Regions from separate parts of the Bacillus sp. LJBS17 genome, predicted to be linked through region 1. Evidence: riboswitches for the same ligand, from Rfam matches in the RefSeq annotation. Region 1 holds a riboswitch; each other region holds the start of a gene.
What was found. Region 1 has a riboswitch for S-adenosylmethionine ahead of metN (methionine ABC transporter ATP-binding protein MetN). Riboswitches for the same ligand answer to the same signal wherever they lie in the genome.
Positions count from the first base shown of each region.

Region 2: it holds a riboswitch for S-adenosylmethionine, as region 1 does, so the genes downstream of both, KXZ66_RS20520 (5-methyltetrahydropteroyltriglutamate--homocysteine S-methyltransferase) here and metN (methionine ABC transporter ATP-binding protein MetN) in region 1, are expected to answer to the same signal.
Region 3: it holds a riboswitch for S-adenosylmethionine, as region 1 does, so the genes downstream of both, mtnK (S-methyl-5-thioribose kinase) here and metN (methionine ABC transporter ATP-binding protein MetN) in region 1, are expected to answer to the same signal.

Region 1 is NZ_CP079759.1:3,267,173-3,273,145, forward strand. It holds gene sufC (Fe-S cluster assembly ATPase SufC) at 1-325, opposite strand, end outside; gene KXZ66_RS16905 (YuzK family famiily protein) at 519-656, opposite strand; gene KXZ66_RS16910 (carboxymuconolactone decarboxylase family protein) at 850-1,227, opposite strand; gene metQ (methionine ABC transporter substrate-binding lipoprotein MetQ) at 1,312-2,136, opposite strand; gene metP (methionine ABC transporter permease MetP) at 2,150-2,818, opposite strand; gene metN (methionine ABC transporter ATP-binding protein MetN) at 2,811-3,836, opposite strand; SAM riboswitch class I at 3,942-4,048, opposite strand; gene KXZ66_RS16930 (SCP2 sterol-binding domain-containing protein) at 4,163-4,507, opposite strand; gene KXZ66_RS16935 (thioredoxin family protein) at 4,614-4,934, opposite strand; gene KXZ66_RS16940 (toprim domain-containing protein) at 4,936-5,298, opposite strand; gene KXZ66_RS16945 (YusG family protein) at 5,376-5,612, opposite strand; gene gcvH (glycine cleavage system protein GcvH) at 5,668-5,973, opposite strand, start outside.
Region 2 is NZ_CP079759.1:3,971,341-3,977,313, forward strand. It holds gene pepT (peptidase T) at 1-1,167, shown strand, start outside; gene KXZ66_RS22700 (hypothetical protein) at 1,272-1,400, shown strand; gene KXZ66_RS20510 (hypothetical protein) at 1,690-1,953, shown strand; gene KXZ66_RS20515 (LURP-one-related/scramblase family protein) at 2,082-2,570, shown strand; SAM riboswitch class I at 2,636-2,742, shown strand; gene KXZ66_RS20520 (5-methyltetrahydropteroyltriglutamate--homocysteine S-methyltransferase) at 2,825-3,958, shown strand; SAM riboswitch class I at 4,027-4,133, shown strand; gene KXZ66_RS20525 (5-methyltetrahydropteroyltriglutamate--homocysteine S-methyltransferase) at 4,211-5,347, shown strand; gene KXZ66_RS20530 (3-hydroxybutyrate dehydrogenase) at 5,399-5,973, opposite strand, start outside.
Region 3 is NZ_CP079759.1:1,403,400-1,409,372, forward strand. It holds gene kinE (sporulation two-component system sensor histidine kinase KinE) at 1-923, shown strand, start outside; gene ogt (methylated-DNA--protein-cysteine methyltransferase) at 920-1,417, shown strand; gene KXZ66_RS07300 (hypothetical protein) at 1,507-1,632, shown strand; gene mtnA (S-methyl-5-thioribose-1-phosphate isomerase) at 1,666-2,727, opposite strand; gene mtnK (S-methyl-5-thioribose kinase) at 2,735-3,928, opposite strand; SAM riboswitch class I at 4,021-4,177, opposite strand; gene KXZ66_RS07315 (carbon-nitrogen family hydrolase) at 4,261-5,040, opposite strand; gene mtnE (methionine-glutamine aminotransferase) at 5,135-5,973, shown strand, end outside.

The DNA of each region.
Region 1 (5,973 bases):
CGTTGATTGCTGAGCGAAGGAAGTCGGCATTTGTCACACCGCTGATTTCACTTGGGTACTGCATCGCAAGGAATAAGCCTGCCTGCGCACGCTCGTCCACTTCCATCTCCAGTACATCTTTGCCGTCAAGCGTGATGCTGCCTTTTGTTACTTCATATTTAGGATGCCCCATAATAGCAGCTGATAAAGTGGATTTACCAGTTCCGTTCGGGCCCATTACTGCGTGGAATTCTCCACCTTTTATTTCAAGGTTTACACCCTTTAAGATCTCTTTCCCTTCGATTTCAACGTGAAGATCTTTGATCGTTAATGTTGAAGCAGCCATATCTATACCTCCAAAAATATATAATCATTATTCTCATTTTATTCTCATTCTAATTTTATAACAAATGAAAAGTAAATACAACTTTTTATCGTGCCTTGCACATTCCTCAAGTTTAACAAAGATCAGCACTTTATTAAAGCGATTGAAAAAGAAAAAGAGTGGATTCCCACCCTTTTTTAAAAGATTGATTTTCTCAATAAGCTCCCGCAGAAATCCGCTTGCTTTTTTCATAATCAAGCTCTCTCTGCCGCTCTACTTTCATTCTTGTTTCCAGCCGGCGTCCATATTCCTCGTATCCAATTCCGTGTGACAGCTGCATCGCTTTTTCCATTTCTGACGTATAATCGAGGTTCAGTCTGTCCTGGCTGCTGCAAATAATGAATCAATCCCTTCATATATTTGCTTTTTATTGTACCAGTGCTGCGTTGGATGCCGCAAAAACGATTTGGCATGAAATAGCGGCAGATGAGACGAAAGCATCCTTTCAGAACAAATGAGAATGGTTTTTCGGAATATTCCTTCTCTTAATGCGTGGTGTTTCCGAATTCCTCAATGCACTGTTGAACGACTGTCACGCCTTGGCTGAAAGCCGCGCCGCCTCCAAATGCCGCTGCCACACTGACGGCTTCGAGAATGTTTTCTTCTGTCGCTCCCTGATCGAGACAGCCTTTTGTATGATAGATCATGCAATATTCGTCCTGAGCATTGATGGCAATTCCGAGGGCGATCAGCTGTTTTTCTCTTTCAGTCAGAGAATTCCCGGCAAAGCACTGTTCAGTAAATTCGTTAAATTTTCTTCCCATCAGCGGCATCTTTTGTTCAAATGTGCCTAAACCATGTTTATATTGTTTTAACGCGTCCTGCATGCTTCCTCTGTCTTGATTCAAAGAAAATCCCTCCATCTGTTTAACATTCCTTTTTATTATGAACAGCTTTTAGGAAAATACGCGAAAAAAACCCCGGAATTCTCATCCGGGGTTTCAGTCTTATTCAGATACAGGAAGCACAGCTCCGTCGTATTTTTTCTCGATGAAGTCTTTGATCTTTTTAGAGTGAAGAACTTCCATCAGCGCTTTTATTTTTGCAGAATCTTCTTCGCCTTTTCTTACTGCGATGATGTTAGCGTATGGGTTGTTTTTCGTTGATTCTACTTCAATTGCATCTTTTTTAGGATTTAATTTATTTTGGATCGCATAGTTTACATTGATGAAGGCCGCGTCTCCTTCTTTGTTTTCATATGCTTTTGCCGTTAATTCAGGCGCCACTTTTTTGAATTCAAGGTTTTTCGGGTTTTTCTTAATGTCTTTCAGTGTTGCGTCAATTGTTTCTACCTTAGAATCAAGAGTGATTAATCCAGCGTTTTCAAGCATTGCAAGCATACGTCCTTGTTCAGCAACGTTGTTTGTCAGAATGATTGTCGCACCGTCTGGAAGGTCTTTCAGTGATTTGTATGTTTTAGAGTAAATACCGAATGGCTCTAAGTGAACAGCGCCGGCATTCACAAGTTTGTAATCTGTGTTTTCTTTCATTTCTTGCTCAAGGTAAGGAATGTGCTGGAAGTAGTTCGCGTCCACTTCTTTATCAGCTAAAGCTTTATTGTACATTTTGTAATCACTAAGCACTTTCACTTTCAGCGTATAGCCTTTTTCTTTCAGCAATGGTTCAGCTTCTTTTAAAATTTCCGCATGCGGTGTTTTTGTTGCCGCAACGACAATTTCTTTCTTGCCGGATTCAGCGCCGTTATTCGAACCGCAGGCAGCCATGACTCCTGCAAATACAAGCAGTAATGCACCCAAAAATAGCTTTTTCAATGTAAATCCTCCCTTATCGTTTGTCTATAATATTTGTTATTAGATCACCGATGATTTGAATAATAAACACGATGATTAAAATAAACACAGTAGCAACGAAGGTAACATCAGCGTTATTAGACTGATATCCTTCTACGTACGCAAGGTTTCCAAGGCCTCCTGAACCAATGGCTCCGGCAATTGCCGTTGAGCCGATCAAAGCGATGGCAGTAACCGTAATGCCAGAAATAAGAGCAGGCATTGATTCCGGAATCAGCACTTTGAAAATAATCGTAGACGTTTTCGCGCCCATTGATTTAGCGGCTTCAATCACACCTTTATCCACCTCACGCAGCGCGATTTCAACAAGGCGCGCGTAAAATGGTGCCGAGCCGATTACCAGCGCCGGCAATGCGGCGTTTGGCCCTAAGATCGTGCCGACTAAAAATTTCGTAAAACCTAATAGTAAAATAATTAAAATAAGGAACGGAATCGATCTGAATATGTTAACAACGGCCGCAATCACAGAGTTGACCGCTTTATTCTGCCAGAGGCTTCCTTTGCTCGTCAGAAAGAGCAGCAAGCCGAGGATGACCCCGATGACAAAAGCAAACAGTAAAGAAATCAGCGTCATATAAAGTGTTTCATATGTCGCGTTCCATAATTCAGTTAAATCAACGTTTGGGAAGTATTTTTCAAACATTCGTGATCACCTCTGCTTTCACCTGTTTGTCATTAATGAATCGGATCACGTTTTGCACTTCTTCCTCGTCTCCGTCAATGTGGATGAACAGTGAACCGTAAGCCCCATCCTTCGTCTGCGAAATTTTCCCTTGCAGAATATTGACGCTGACATTGAAGTTTCTGATCATCTCTGTAATCAGAGGCTGTTCAGCTGACTCACCGACAAATGTGAGCTGAACCATTTTTCCTGATGCTGTATCATCAAGAAGGTGCTGAAGCGTCTCTTTCGTTTCTTCCGGCTCTGTCACCTGCTGAACAAATCGTTTTGTCATTTGTTCCTTTGGATTTTTGAAGACATCGAGAACCTCGCCTTCTTCGACCACCTTGCCGTTTTCCATGACGGCGACTCTGTTGCAGATTTTGCGGATGACATGCATTTCGTGCGTAATCAGCACAATCGTCAAACCGAGTCTTTCATTAATATCGGACAATAGATCCAGAATTGAATCTGTCGTTTGCGGATCTAATGCTGATGTCGCTTCGTCACAAAGAAGAACCTTCGGATTGTTTGCAAGCGCTCTGGCAATTCCGACACGCTGCTTCTGACCGCCGCTCAGCTGGGACGGATAAGATTTTTCTTTTCCTTCTAAACCTACCAGTTTAATCAGTTCATTGGCGCGCTTGATCCGCTCGCTCTTTTTCACCCCGGCAATTTCTAAAGGAAACATGATATTATCTCTGACAGTCCGCGACCAAAGCAAATTGAAATGCTGGAAAATCATACTGATCTCATGGCGTGCTTTTCTTAAACCGCGTCCATTTACTTCATTAATCTTGGTTCCCGCCACTTCCACGGTTCCTGAGGTTGGTTTCTCAAGGCCGTTCAGCAGACGGATTAAGGAACTCTTACCAGCTCCGCTATATCCTATAATTCCAAAAATCTCACCTTTTTTAATGGAAAGCGAGACGTTTTGGACAGCATTGACATCTCCATGTTTCGACTTGTAAACTTTTGAAACATCCTGAAGATTGATCAAAGCAATCACCTGCCTTAACACTATTCTAAGAAATCTTCCGGTTTTTTCTGCAAAAGAAAAGCCTTTCTGCACACTTGAGCAGAAAGGCTTATATAAAATGCCTTTCTCTCATCTTTCAAAGCTGAACGCTTCGTGTGAATTGGCACCATTTCAACAGTGTTGATGGTTGCCGGGCTTCATAGGGCACTTCCCTCCACCTCTCTTGATAAGAGAAATATATAGTCTTTTTCGTCCGGAAATTCTTAATGTAGAATAGCACGGCGAATGATTAAATGTCAATAAAATAAATGATGTCAACTTTTACTATTATAATAATTTATTATTTTTTAATTTTTTAAAATCCTCTGAAAAAATCCATTTGTCAGCCAGAGAATGGCTTCCAGCTTTAACAGGGCCCTGAATGACCCCTTTACTTTGAGGCTTCCGCTCTGAATAAGGTGCTGAAGGGAAATGTCTCCGTGCAATAAATCAATAATTTCCGTTTGGTTTCCGTAAAAGGTCAGGTTGGACGTTTGGGGCGGAGAAACTTTTTTCATTTCTCCCTGTTCGTTTATTGAGACGGTTAAGGCTTCTGCTTCTCCTTGGAAGGTAATGAGCAATGTTGAGGCATTCAAAAGGGGTTTTAAAAACAGATGCTGATACTCATCTTCTAAAACTTCCGCTTTCTCCATATGTACAACCTCCTATTTGTTGGTCATACATACACATTTCTCTCTTTGTCGCAAGAACCCCTTTATAAAACGAACGACAATTTCATTGGATATGCTGAGAAATATGTCATAAATGGGATGCGGAAGATGATTTTTGTTTGATCAGCTCATATAAATAAGAAACGGAATGAAATGCATATCCTCTTTCGACCATCTTTCCGCCTTTAAACAGCAGAAAACAAGGGACGCTTTCAATTTGATACGCTTTTGCGAATGTCGGAGAGTAATTGACATTGTTTTGATAGAAGGCGACATCCGGCAGCATTTCTTTCACCACTGTCAGCATTTTGCTTGCAAGCTGGCAGGTGCCGCAAAACGGAGTATATAAATATAGAAGGTACACATCATCTTCAATGTGATCAAGTTCGTGTTCTTGGAGTTCTTTCATGCTATACACCTCGGGACTTTCTTTCAAGAAAAATAGTATGGACATTCAGATTCGCACGCAGCAATACAGAAGCGATATGGTGCCTGGGCGCAGCCGCTACTTCCTTATAGGCTCTGTCGACATGGAGATGGCAGGCTTCATTAAATTCACGCTTCAGCTGTTTTCTCAATTTCTCACCTGATTCATCAGCATCAACTAATATATAGACGTCTTTATCATAAAGCTCGTCAGCCAATTCCTCGAGCCTCAGCTGGCTGATTGTTCCGTTTGTGCAGATAATGCGCACCGGTTCATTCAGGACGCTTTCGATTTTCTCTTTATCTGATTTCCCCTCGACAATCATAACCTTTTCCAGCTCATCCATCTTCATCTTGTTCACCTGCCGCGTCAAATTTGAAACGTTCAGATTGTAAAAGAAGGCAGTGAAATTCACCGCCAACATTAACACCAGCCGTTTTCGTAGTCACAATCTACATATTTTGCGTCGTCTCCAGAGACCACATCGGCTGTCTTATAAAATTTCTCATTTTCAAAGGAATAACCGGACTTAAGCTCATATTCATTCATGCTTGTCATTTGGCCGATCATCTCATTATCATGATATAACGAGAGCCGGCCATTTTGAAAGCGGCCTGTCACGTCATTGGTGACATCGAGCTTTTGTTTGTCGAAAGCCATATTGGACACCTCCCATAACGTTAGCGTGTCCAATTGCTTTTACGGCTATCCTGTTTTAGTCTTCTTGTGTCATCTCTTCGTATTGCTCTGCTGTCATCAGTTTTTCAATTTCAGAAGCGTCAGATGGCTCAACGACGATCATCCATGCTTTTTCGTACGGAGATTCGTTGACGAATTCCGGACTGTCATCAAGATCTTCGTTTACTTCCACAACCGTTCCGTTAATCGGTGCATAAAGCTCAGATACCGTTTTAACGGATTCAACACTGCCGAATGGCTCGTCCGCTTTGATTTCAGCGCCCACTTCAGGAAGTTCGACAAACACGATGTCGCCTAGTTCGGACTGGGCAAAATGCGTAAT
Region 2 (5,973 bases), 700 kb from region 1:
GTTGACACTTGTCCTTCCACACCCGGCCAATTGACATTAGGAAACATGCTCGTTGATGAATTGAAGTCCATCGGCATGCAGGATGCAGCCATTGATGAAAACGGCTATGTCATGGCAACTCTTCCCTCCAATACTGAAAAAGACGTGCCGACAATCGGCTTTCTCGCTCACGTCGACACCGCTACAGACTTTACCGGCAAAAACGTGAATCCGCAAATCATCGAAAGCTATGATGGAAAAGACATCGTTCTCAACAAACAGCTGCAGGTCACCCTGTCACCTGATCAATTCCCTGAGCTGTCCGGCTATAAGGGCCATACACTCATCACCACAGACGGCACCACCCTTCTCGGCGCAGACAATAAGGCCGGTATCGCTGAAATCATGACAGCCATGGATTACCTCATCAAACACCCTGAAATCAAGCACGGCACAATCAGAGTCGCCTTTACGCCTGATGAAGAAATCGGAAGAGGGCCGCACAAATTTGATGTGAAACGGTTCAATGCATCCTTTGCCTACACGGTTGACGGCGGGCCGCTCGGCGAGCTTGAATACGAAAGCTTCAATGCCGCTGCCGCAAAAATTACGATTAAAGGCAACAACGTACATCCCGGAACAGCTAAAGGGAAAATGATCAACTCTGCGAAAATCGCGATGAAGCTGAACAGCCTGCTGCCGGCAGACGAAGCGCCTGAATATACGGAAGGCTATGAAGGCTTCTATCACCTGCTGTCGATTCAAGGAGACGTAGAGGAAACAAAGCTCCACTACATTATTAGAGACTTTGACAAAGAGAATTTCCAAAACAGAAAAGAAACAATGAAGCGTGCCGTTGAAGAACTTCAAAACGAATACGGGCAAGACCGGATTCTGCTGGATATGAACGACCAATACTACAACATGAGAGAGAAAATTGAACCTGTCATCGAAATCGTCAACATTGCCAAGCAAGCAATGGAAAACCTCGGCATTGAACCGAAGATTTCCCCCATCCGCGGCGGCACCGACGGATCGCAGCTGTCCTACATGGGGCTTCCGACGCCAAACATCTTTACAGGCGGGGAAAACTTCCACGGCAAATTTGAATACATCTCAGTTGATAATATGGTCAAAGCCGTAAATGTCATCGTGGAGATTGCAAAGCAGTTTGAAGCGCAAGCCTAATGCCAAAAGCCAGTCCAAAAAAGGACTGGCTTTTTTGTGTGAAAATGAAACATTTTAAACACGTCCTCCGTAAAACAAGTATCAACAAATGAGGAGGAAAAACAATGACAAAACATGCAATCGCTGCAAAGAGTCTCTTGAAAAAATGGATCATTTCCAGGCCGCTTAACATGCAAAAGAAATCCAGCCCATTTCAAAAAATCAGAAAAATGTTCAAACGCTTCTTCAAATAAAACATTCAAATCCCCAAGATACAATCCGTATTCACCCGTACCGCCCAAATGCTCCGAAATTTGGGTTTTTTGTGTTCAATTCCGCAAAATAGGGTATAAACCAAACAAGCAAGAAAACAGCACCCAAAAACAGGTAATTTGAATTACGGAAACTTAGGTTAAAAGTTATATAAAGGAATTTATTTTATCGTCGATAGTAACTATAGAACCAATCATCAACAAGAGCAAACAGCGTAATTCAAGACTATTTTCAGGTCATCAGGTTATACTGTTTTAGAGGGACAGTTTCTTGTTATTTATTGATTTAGAATTTTTTGAATACTTTTTGGCATTTTATCCGTACAATAGAGAGTACCAAAACTTTTTTTGGGAGGTATGTAATATGATCCTATTTATTATCATCGCATTATGTGGCTATCTTCTTTTTTCTTTCAGCAAGGATAATCGCCGCAAACCGCAAAAGACAAGCCCTCTGCCAGCAGCCGCACCTCATCACAACAACCTAATCGACCTTGACGCCATCCGCCAAAAACGCCGGATGCATCTTTCCTAATTCTATATTTCAAACGAAAAGGCTGCTGAATCACGCAGCCTTTTAAAATTGTTTTGATTTAGAGCCTGAAACCTTTTCGCCACCTATCCGTAATTTCATACAAGGCAAACCCAAAGGAGACTTCAGCAATGATCGAGTTATTTATGAAACAAAAAATGTTCTCATTTAAAGATGCATTTCACATTTATGACCGGGATGAACAAGAAACATTCAAGGTGGAGGGGCGTTTTTTCTCGTTAGGAGACTCATTACAAATGACAGACTCATCTGGGAAAACGCTCGTTTCCATAGAACAAAAACTAATGTCTTTATTGCCGCGCTATGAGATTTCAATTGGCGGGAAAACAGTTTGTGAGGTAACGAAGAAAGTAACTTTTTTCAAACCGAAATTTGTGATTTCCGGGCTTAACTGGGAAATCGATGGTGATTTATGGAGGGATGAATTCCAGCTGACGGACGGGGAAAATGTCCGGATGTCAGTGAGCAAAAAGTGGCTCAGTTGGGGTGATTCCTATCACTTGGAGATTGCAAACGAGGAAGATGTTCTGATTTGCACTGCCATCGCTATCGTGCTTGATATGGTTTTATATAACGATGAAGATGAAAGTATTCTCTAAAAAACATTGACAATTGATCCAAAAGTAATAATATTAAGATAATTGAAATCTGAATATGAAGTTGTACCTTATCAAGAGAGGTGGAGGGACTGGCCCTATGATACCCGGCAACCGCTGTTTCAAACAGAATGGTGCTAAATCCTTAAGAACATTGCGTTCTTGCAGATGAGGCGGAGATTTGATCGTTCAAGCTCTTCCTTACACAAAGGAAGAGCTTTTTACATGCTCAATATTTCAGAAAAGAGGCGAATAACATGGCTCAACAAACGAATGTTGCAGGACAAAAAACAGAAAAACAACGCAAAGCACCTTTCCGCGCCGATCATGTCGGCAGTTTGCTTCGTTCCGTTCCGGTGAAGGAATCCCGGCAAAAAAAAGCGGCTGGTGAGATGACAGCAGAACAGCTTCGTGATATCGAAAATCAAGAGATCATCCGCATCGTGGAAAAACAAAAAGAAATCGGTCTCGATGTGGTAACAGACGGGGAATTCCGGCGTTCTTGGTGGCATTATGACTTCCTGGAAGGGCTTGACGGTGTGGAACCGTTCATCCCTGCTGAGGGGATTCAGTTCCATAACACAAAAACGAAAGCGCGCAGCATCAAAGTGACGGGAAAACTCGATTTTACGAGCCACCCAGCGCTTGCTGATTATCAATTTTTACATGAGATTGCCGGTAACGCGACGCCAAAATTGACCATTCCCAGCCCAAATATGCTGTTTTTTGGCGAAAAGGCGGATAAAGGGATTTATGACGATCAAGAGGAATACTTTCATGATCTGGCCCAAGCGTACAAAAAAGCAATCAAAGCCTTCTATGATGCTGGCTGCCGTTATCTCCAGCTCGATGATACGTCATGGTCTCTCTTCTTTGAGGAAAAAGGAAGAGAGGTTGTCCGGGCGCTCGGCGGTGATCCAGAAACATTGCCAGCCATATTTGCCAAAACAATTAACGATGCCGTGGCAGACCGGCCTGGCGATTTAACGATCACAATGCACATTTGCCGCGGCAACTTCCGCTCAACCTGGGCGGCATCAGGAGGGTACGACGCTGTAGCGGAAACGATTTTGGACGGCTTAAACCTTGACGGCCTTTTCTTGGAATACGATGATGACCGCTCCGGAAACTTTGATCCGCTCCGTTTTGTGAAGCGCAAGGATCTGCAAATTGTGCTCGGCTTGATCACATCGAAATACGGCGAGCTTGAAAATCCTGAGGATGTGAAACGCCGTATCAATGAAGCCGCGCGTTTTGTCAGCTTGGACCAGCTATGCCTGAGCCCGCAGTGCGGTTTCGCCTCTACAGAAGAAGGCAACCTTCTGACAGAGGAGCAGCAATGGGCAAAGCTTCGCCATGTCATCGACATTGCCAACGATGTGTGGAGATAATCTATCATTGACAGAAATAGAAAATGTGTGAATAATAGATACTATCAGAAAATTTCATAAAAAGGTTTTCCTTATCAAGAGAGGTGGAGGGACTGGCCCTGCGATACCCGGCAACCGCTGTTTAACAGAATGGTGCTAAATCCTTTAGAGCAATGATTGCTCTTGAAGATAAGGTTGAGATTGTCACGCAAGCTCTTCCTTATCCAAAGGAAGAGCTTTTTTATATTTGAATGGAAAGAAGGAATGGACAACATGTCACAACAAACAACACCCGCAGAACAAAAATCACTTCAAAGAAAAAAACCGCCGTTTCGCGCGGATCAAGTCGGAAGCCTGTTGAGATCTGAGCCCGTTAAAAAAGCGCGGCTGCAAAAAGCGGCCGGCGAAATTACGGCTGAGCAGCTTCGCCAAATTGAAAACGATGAAATCATCCGCATTGTGGAAAAACAGAAGGAAACCGGCCTGAACGTCGTGACAGACGGTGAATTCCGCAGAGCGTGGTGGCACTTTGATTTCCTGGAAAACTTAGATGGCGTTGAGCCGTTTACTCCTGAGCAAGGCATTCAATTCCATAACGTACAGACAAAAGCACGCGGCATTAAAGTCACAGGCGATATCGACTTTTCAACTCACCCAATGCTTGAAGATTATTCATTTCTCCATAGCATTGCCGGTGACGCAACGCCAAAGATGACGATTCCAAGCCCGAATATGCTGTTTTTCCGCGGAAAACTGGAAAAGGATGCGTATAAAAAAGATTATCACCTTTTCCAGCATGATGTATCCAAAGCATATAAAAAAGCGATTCAAGCGTTTTATGACAGAGGCTGCCGCTACCTCCAGCTTGATGATACAGCGTGGGCCGTTTTCTTATCAGAAAAAGGCTTAAAACAAATCGAAGCGTTCGGAACAACGCCTGATGAGCTTCGCCAGCTGTTTGCGAAATCCATTAACGACGCGATTGCAGACCGCCCGGATGACTTGACGGTAACCATGCATATTTGCCGCGGCAACTTCCAGTCCACTTGGACAGCGGAAGGCGGCTATGACGCAGCAGCCGAAACCATTTTTGACGGCTTGAATCTTGACGGACTTTTCTTAGAGTATGATGATTCACGCTCAGGCGGATTTGAGCCGCTCCGTTACGTAAAACGGTCTGATCTTCAGCTTGTTCTTGGCTTAGTGACATCTAAATTCGGTGAGCTTGAAAATCCGGATGACGTGAAACGCCGTATCGAAGAAGCATCCCGTTATGTAAGCTTAGACCAGCTTTGCCTCAGCCCTCAATGCGGATTCGCTTCAACTGAGGAAGGCAATAAGCTGACTGAAGAACAGCAATGGGCGAAGCTCCGCCATGTGGTTGAGATCGCTAATGATGTTTGGAAATAAGCAAAGAAAAAACACACTTGATTCCCTAGCGGAGCAAGTGTGTTTTTTATGTCATTGTGCGGTGTAGCCCCCATCAAGGACGACAGCCTGCCCAGTGACGCCCTTCGCCTTCTCGCTTGCCAAAAACACGGCATAATCCGCAATTTCCTTGACGGAAAGCAGTCGCTTTTGCGGCACAAGCGGAAAAATGACTTGTTCAAGTACAGAGTCGTAAGGGACATTTCTAGTTTTCGATAGATCGCTAAGCTGATTGCGTACAAGCTGGGTATCGACATAACCCGGACAGAGCGCATTGACTGTTATGCCGTGGGGCGCGCCTTCCAGCGCCCCTACTTTTGTGAGTCCAATGACGCCGTGCTTGGCGCTATTATAAGCGGATTTCCCTGCAAAGCCGACTAATCCATTAACAGACGCGATATTAATGATTCTGCCAAACTGCTGTTTTTTCATGATCGGAAAAACATGCTTCATTGCAATAAAGGGGGCCGTCAGCATGACCTTGATCAGCTGTTCAAAGGTGTCTGTCGGAAACTCTTCAATCGGAGCGACGTGCTGAATACCGGCATTGTTCACCAGAATATCCAAGCGGCCGTATTGTTTTTGGATGACGTTCACCGTATCAGCAA
Region 3 (5,973 bases), 1.9 Mb from region 1:
AGATCAAACAGCATAGCCTGTTAGATATTATTTCTGCTTATGAAATAGAAAATCTGGCATCACCGGCAAGGCAGATTAATTTTGATGAAATGGACAACGAAATTCCATTTTTGCTGAGCAGCGGTGATAACAGAAAACTCGAATTCTCATTTAAACGGAATATTATTCAAAATATGAACTTGGCTATCTTTAAAGACGTAACAGAGCGAAAAGAATTGGAGGAGCGCCTGCGCAAATCAGATACCCTTCATGTTGTCGGCGAACTCGCAGCCGGCATTGCTCATGAAATCAGAAATCCGATGACTGCTCTTAAAGGCTTCATTCAGCTTCTGAAAGGGAGTGTCGAGGGAGACTACGCCCTTTACTTCAACGTGATCACCTCAGAACTAAAGCGCATCGAATCCATCATCACCGAATTCTTGATTTTAGCCAAGCCCCAGGCCATTATGTATGAGGAAAAACATGTTACCCAAATTATGAGGGACACGATAGACCTTCTAAATGCGCAAGCCAATCTCAGCAATGTACAAATGCAACTTGATTTAATTGACGACATTCCCCCGATTTACTGTGAACCGAATCAGCTGAAACAGGTTTTTATCAATATATTAAAAAACGCCATCGAAGTGATGCCTGACGGCGGAAATATTTTTGTAACGATAAAGGCATTGGATCAAGATCATGTTCTAATCTCCTTAAAAGACGAGGGAATCGGAATGACAGAAGATAAATTAAAGCGACTTGGTGAACCGTTTTATACGACAAAGGAACGGGGAACTGGACTTGGGCTTATGGTAAGCTATAAAATTATTGAAGAACATCAAGGCGAGATTATGGTAGAAAGTGAAGAAGGGAAGGGCACCGTTTTCCATATTACGCTTCCTGTCAGACAGAATGCTGAAGAAAGAAGGAATGATGAATGAACTACTATACGACAGCCGAAACGCCGCTCGGTGAACTTATCATTGCCGAAGAGGAGGACCGGATCACTCGTCTATTTCTCAGTCAGGAAGATTGGGTGGATTGGAAAGAAACGGTTCAGAATACTGAGCACATGGAAACACCTAATCTTGCAGAAGCGAAACAACAGCTTCAAGAATATTTCGCAGGCGAAAGGAAGACATTCACCCTGCCGCTCAGCCAAAAGGGCACTCCTTTTCAGCAAAAAGTGTGGCAAGCGCTGGAGAGGATTCCATATGGTGAATCCCGAAGCTATGCGGATATTGCCGCTGCGGTCGGCAGTCCGAAAGCGGTGCGCGCTGTCGGGCAAGCTAATAAACGTAACGACCTGCCGATTTTTGTCCCGTGCCACAGAGTGATCGGCAAAAACAGTGCGTTAACAGGATACGCCGGAAGCAAAACGGAGATCAAAGCATTTTTGCTAAACATCGAGCGAATCTCCTATAAAGAAAAATAAAACATATGGCACGTTCCCTTTTTTCACGGCCGACATATCATTTTATTAAGTTAAAAAAGTTGGTCTGATGAAAAAGGAGGACAAAGCAATTGAAGCCGAGCCGCTCTGAGAAACTTGCCGTTTTTGCCGAACTGTTTGTGAAACTGCATATCTTATCAAGCGCTCAAAAAGATGAAATCATCAATGTTAACAAAAAGAAACAAAAAAACCGCTGACTCGGCTCCAAATGAGCAAAGTCCAGCGGTTTTTTAATGCACCTTTTCTCCTTTAAACAGCTGTTCAATCTCTTCTTCATAGTTTCCGGTCATAATCCCTTTTTCTGTGATGATTCCTGAAATGAGATCATGAGGTGTAATGTCGAAAGCGGGATTAAAGACAGGCACATTGGATGGAGCGGTCCGAACTCCGGAAATCTGCCTGACTTCCTCGGGATCTCGTTCCTCTATCGGGATATCAGCGCCGCATTTGACCTTTGTATCAAATGTAGATAAAGGTGCGGCGACAAAAAACGGAATATCAAAGGCGTTTGCTAAAATAGCAAGACCGTATGTGCCGATTTTATTTGCCGTATCACCGTTCTTTGCAATTCGGTCGGCTCCGACGATAACAGCGGAAATTTGTTTTTCCTTCATCGTATGGGCGGCCATGCTGTCTGTGATCAGAGTGACATCAATGCCCCCCTGCATCAGCTCCCAAGCAGTAAGGCGTGAACCTTGCAGGACAGGCCTTGTTTCACAGGCATAAATGTGTAATCCCAAATCTTTTTGTTTGGCCAAGTAAAACGGAGCTAGCGCCGTTCCATAGCGGCTTGTCGCGATTGAGCCGGCATTGCAGATCGTCATGATCCTGTCGCCTTTTTTGAAAAGCTGCAGGGCGTTTTGGCCGATCAACCGGCACGTTTCCTCATCCTCGACCTGAATCTGAATGGCTTCATGGACAAGGTTTGTTTTTGCTTCATTTACGGAAATCGCGTTTTCGACCGAATGACTCAGTCTCTCAAGCGCCCATGACAAATTAATGGCGGTAGGCCGTGAGCTGTTTAAATATTGTTTGATGTCTTCCAGTCTGCGGCGGAATTCCGTGACATTGTCTGTTTCAATGTCTTTGGCAGCAAGCGCCAGTCCGAAGGCAGCTGTAATGCCGATCGCCGGAGCGCCCCTTACTTTGAGCGTGACAATCGCATCAAATACATCCTCTTTCGTCGTCAGCTCCAAATATTCCGTCTCATCAGGAAGCTTTTGCTGATTTAAAATGGTAATAGCTGTTTCTTTCCATTCAACAGAACGTGGAACAGCAAATGAATGGGTCATGAATAGATCATTCCTTTACAAGTAACTTAAATAATTCAATAACATCTGTTATCGTTTTGAATTCCGAACGTTTTTCGATAAAGGCTGTGCCGGTTTCGAGCGCCAAGCGTTTTCTGCCGATTCGTTTATCAAACGGCACGATCGTATCCAGGTCAGCTACATGGGCAAGGCCGATCGTGCGTCGTATCAGCTCACAGCCCGCAAATCCGATTGCTTCTTCAAAAATATGGCTGAGCGTATCAGTGAGGTAACCGTCGATGTTGGCGTAAACATCCAGACTGTCCTTCTGCCAGGCTTCACTAAACGTCTCCTTAAACGTTTCCCAGACCTGGTTGACATGTTCATATAACGGCTCTCTGTCAGCCTCGTCACGGCTGAGTGCGTTCAAAAATAAGTTGGCGATAAATTGCCCTACATCAAAGCCGATCGGTCCGTAAAAAGCAAACTCAGGATCAATCACCTTTGTTTCGTGCTCACTTGCGAAAATGCTTCCTGTATGCAAATCACCATGAATCAACGTTTCTGCAGACGTTAAAAATGACTTTTTCAGCTTAGCGGCTTCGATTTTAACGCTGTCATTATTCCAAAGCTTTTCGACAAAAGGACGAAGCTCTTCTTCAAAATCATTTGTGTCATGGTCGAAGAAAGGATCTGTAAAAACAAGTCTTTCCGTAATGTCGCATAGCTCTGGATTTGTAAACTGTTTAACAAGCTGTTTTTTCACCTTAGGTTCAAGCGCGTAATCTGATGAGTAGAAAAGTGTTTTTCCTAAAAATTCACCGATGTGCTGCGACAGATGAGGATAGTTTTCACCCTCAATGAGTCCTTTTCTTGCGATCTTGAGATGAGAGAGATCCTCCATGACGGTAACCGCCATTTCCGTATCAGAATAAAACACTCTTGGAACCAGGTGAGGCACATGCTCGCCCTGACGGATGAGAGCGCTGCTTTCGATTCTTGCACGGTCGATTGTCAGCGGCCAGCTTTCTCCCACCACTTTTGCATACGGAACCGCCTGTTTAATGATCAATGCTCTGTCATGTTCTTGATCATAAATATGAAAAACGTAATTTAAGTTGCCGTCTCCGATCTCCTGGCATGTCAGCGTGCTTTTGCTTGGAAATAGGCCAAGCTTCACCGCCAACGCCACAGCGGAGCTTTCATTTAACGTTTCGTATAAAGGTGTTTTTGTGACTCCCATCATCATAACCTCCAATTATGTAATTAATTAATATGTGGCCGTAAAAAAGCCTCCTTCTCAGAGAGAAGGAGGCTTAACATCTATGTCCGCCTCTCTTATCTCTCAGATCAGATCTGAATGGAATTAGCACCGTGCCTTAAGAGACCAGCGTCTCGGCGCGAAAAAAATGCGCCCCATTTCACAATGGAATTACGGTCGGTTGCTGTTGGGGTCAAAAGGCCAAATCCCTCGCCCAACTCTCGATAAGAGAATATATTCACTTGTTTGACAATTCTAATTTATCAGTTGATGAACATGGTAACAGGTAATTTAGTTAGTTGTCAATATATTTTTTAATATAAATCTTTTCTGATATCATCGAAAACAGGAATGCTCTCCCGAACTTCTGCGCTTTCTTGAAGGTCGATTTCCGCTCGGACTATGCCTTCTTCCCGGCCGCCTTCAGCAAGTACACGCCCCCATGGATCAATAATCAGGCTATGTCCTGCAAATTCATTATCCGGATTTGAACCGGTACAATTGCAGGCTGCGACAAAGCATTGGTTTTCAATGGCTCGCGCAATAAGCAGGCTTTTCCAATGATCAAGGCGGGGAAGAGGCCATTCCGCAGAAATAAACAGCACGTTGGCGCCTTTTGTCGTATGTTTTCTGATCCATTCCGGAAAACGGATATCGTAACAGATCAATCCAGAGCTTTTGACGCCGTCAAGCTCAAAGTATCCGTCTTCGGAACCGGCTGATAAATACAGATGCTCATCCATCAGCTGAAAAAGATGGGCTTTTCTGTACTCTTTAATGATTTGCCCTTCCTTATCCGCGATGTACATTGTATTATAAACATCAGAATTCTTCCTGACAGCGACCGACCCGGCGACAATATGAACACCATGTTTTTTTGCCGTTTTCTTCAGCCAGCTCTGAGCGGAGCGGCCGTCTTCGTCAGCGAGTTCATCAAGATTGGCCAGATCATATCCGGTCGTCCATAATTCAGGCAGAACAAGAACATCAGCATGTTTGCTTTCTTTTCCGATGAAAAATTCAGCCTTTTTTATATTTTCCGAAGGTTTGCCGTATGAAATATCAAATTGAAGACAAGATATCGTCCATTTCATCTTTTTAACACCCCAAATTTTTCTTTACTTTTTTCATTTAACCATATATGATGATGGACTATCATTTCAAGATTTTTTTAGAAGGTGAGAATAGATGAAATTTGAACAGTCTCATGTATTGAAGGAATTGCCTAAACAATTCTTCGCTTCTCTGGTGCAGAAAGTGAACCGAAAGCTCGCAGAAGGACATGACGTTATCAATCTAGGACAGGGAAATCCAGATCAGCCGACTCCTGAGCATATTGTTGAGGAGATGAAACGAGCTGTCGCTGATCCTGAGAATCATAAATATTCGTCTTTTCGCGGCTCATACCGTCTGAAGTCAGCGGCTGCTGCATTTTACAAAAGAGAATACGGCATTGATCTGGATCCGGAAACCGAAGTCGCTGTATTATTCGGCGGAAAAGCCGGTTTAGTCGAGCTCCCGCAATGCTTGTTGAATCCCGGTGATACGATTTTAGTTCCCGATCCGGGTTATCCTGATTACTGGTCGGGTGTCACACTTGCAAAAGCAAAGATGGAAATGATGCCGCTCGTAAAGGACAGGGCGTTTCTCCCTGATTACAGCAGCATAACCGCTGAAATAAGGGAACAGGCGAAATTGATGTATTTGAATTATCCGAATAATCCGACTGGAGCTGTTGCTACTTCCGAGTTCTTTGAAGATACCGTGCGTTTTGCGGCTGAAAACGGAATCTGCGTCGTTCACGATTTTGCTTACGGCGCTGTCGGATTTGACGGCTGCAAGCCTTTAAGCTTTTTGCAGACTGAAGGTGCGAAGGATATCGGAATTGAAATTTACACGCTGTCAAAAACGTATAATATGGCAGGATGGCGGGTTGGCTTTGCCGTCGGAAACGCTTCGGTCATTGAAGCGATCAATCTTTATCAAGACCATATGTTTGTCAGTCTTTTCAGAGCGACTCAGGAGGC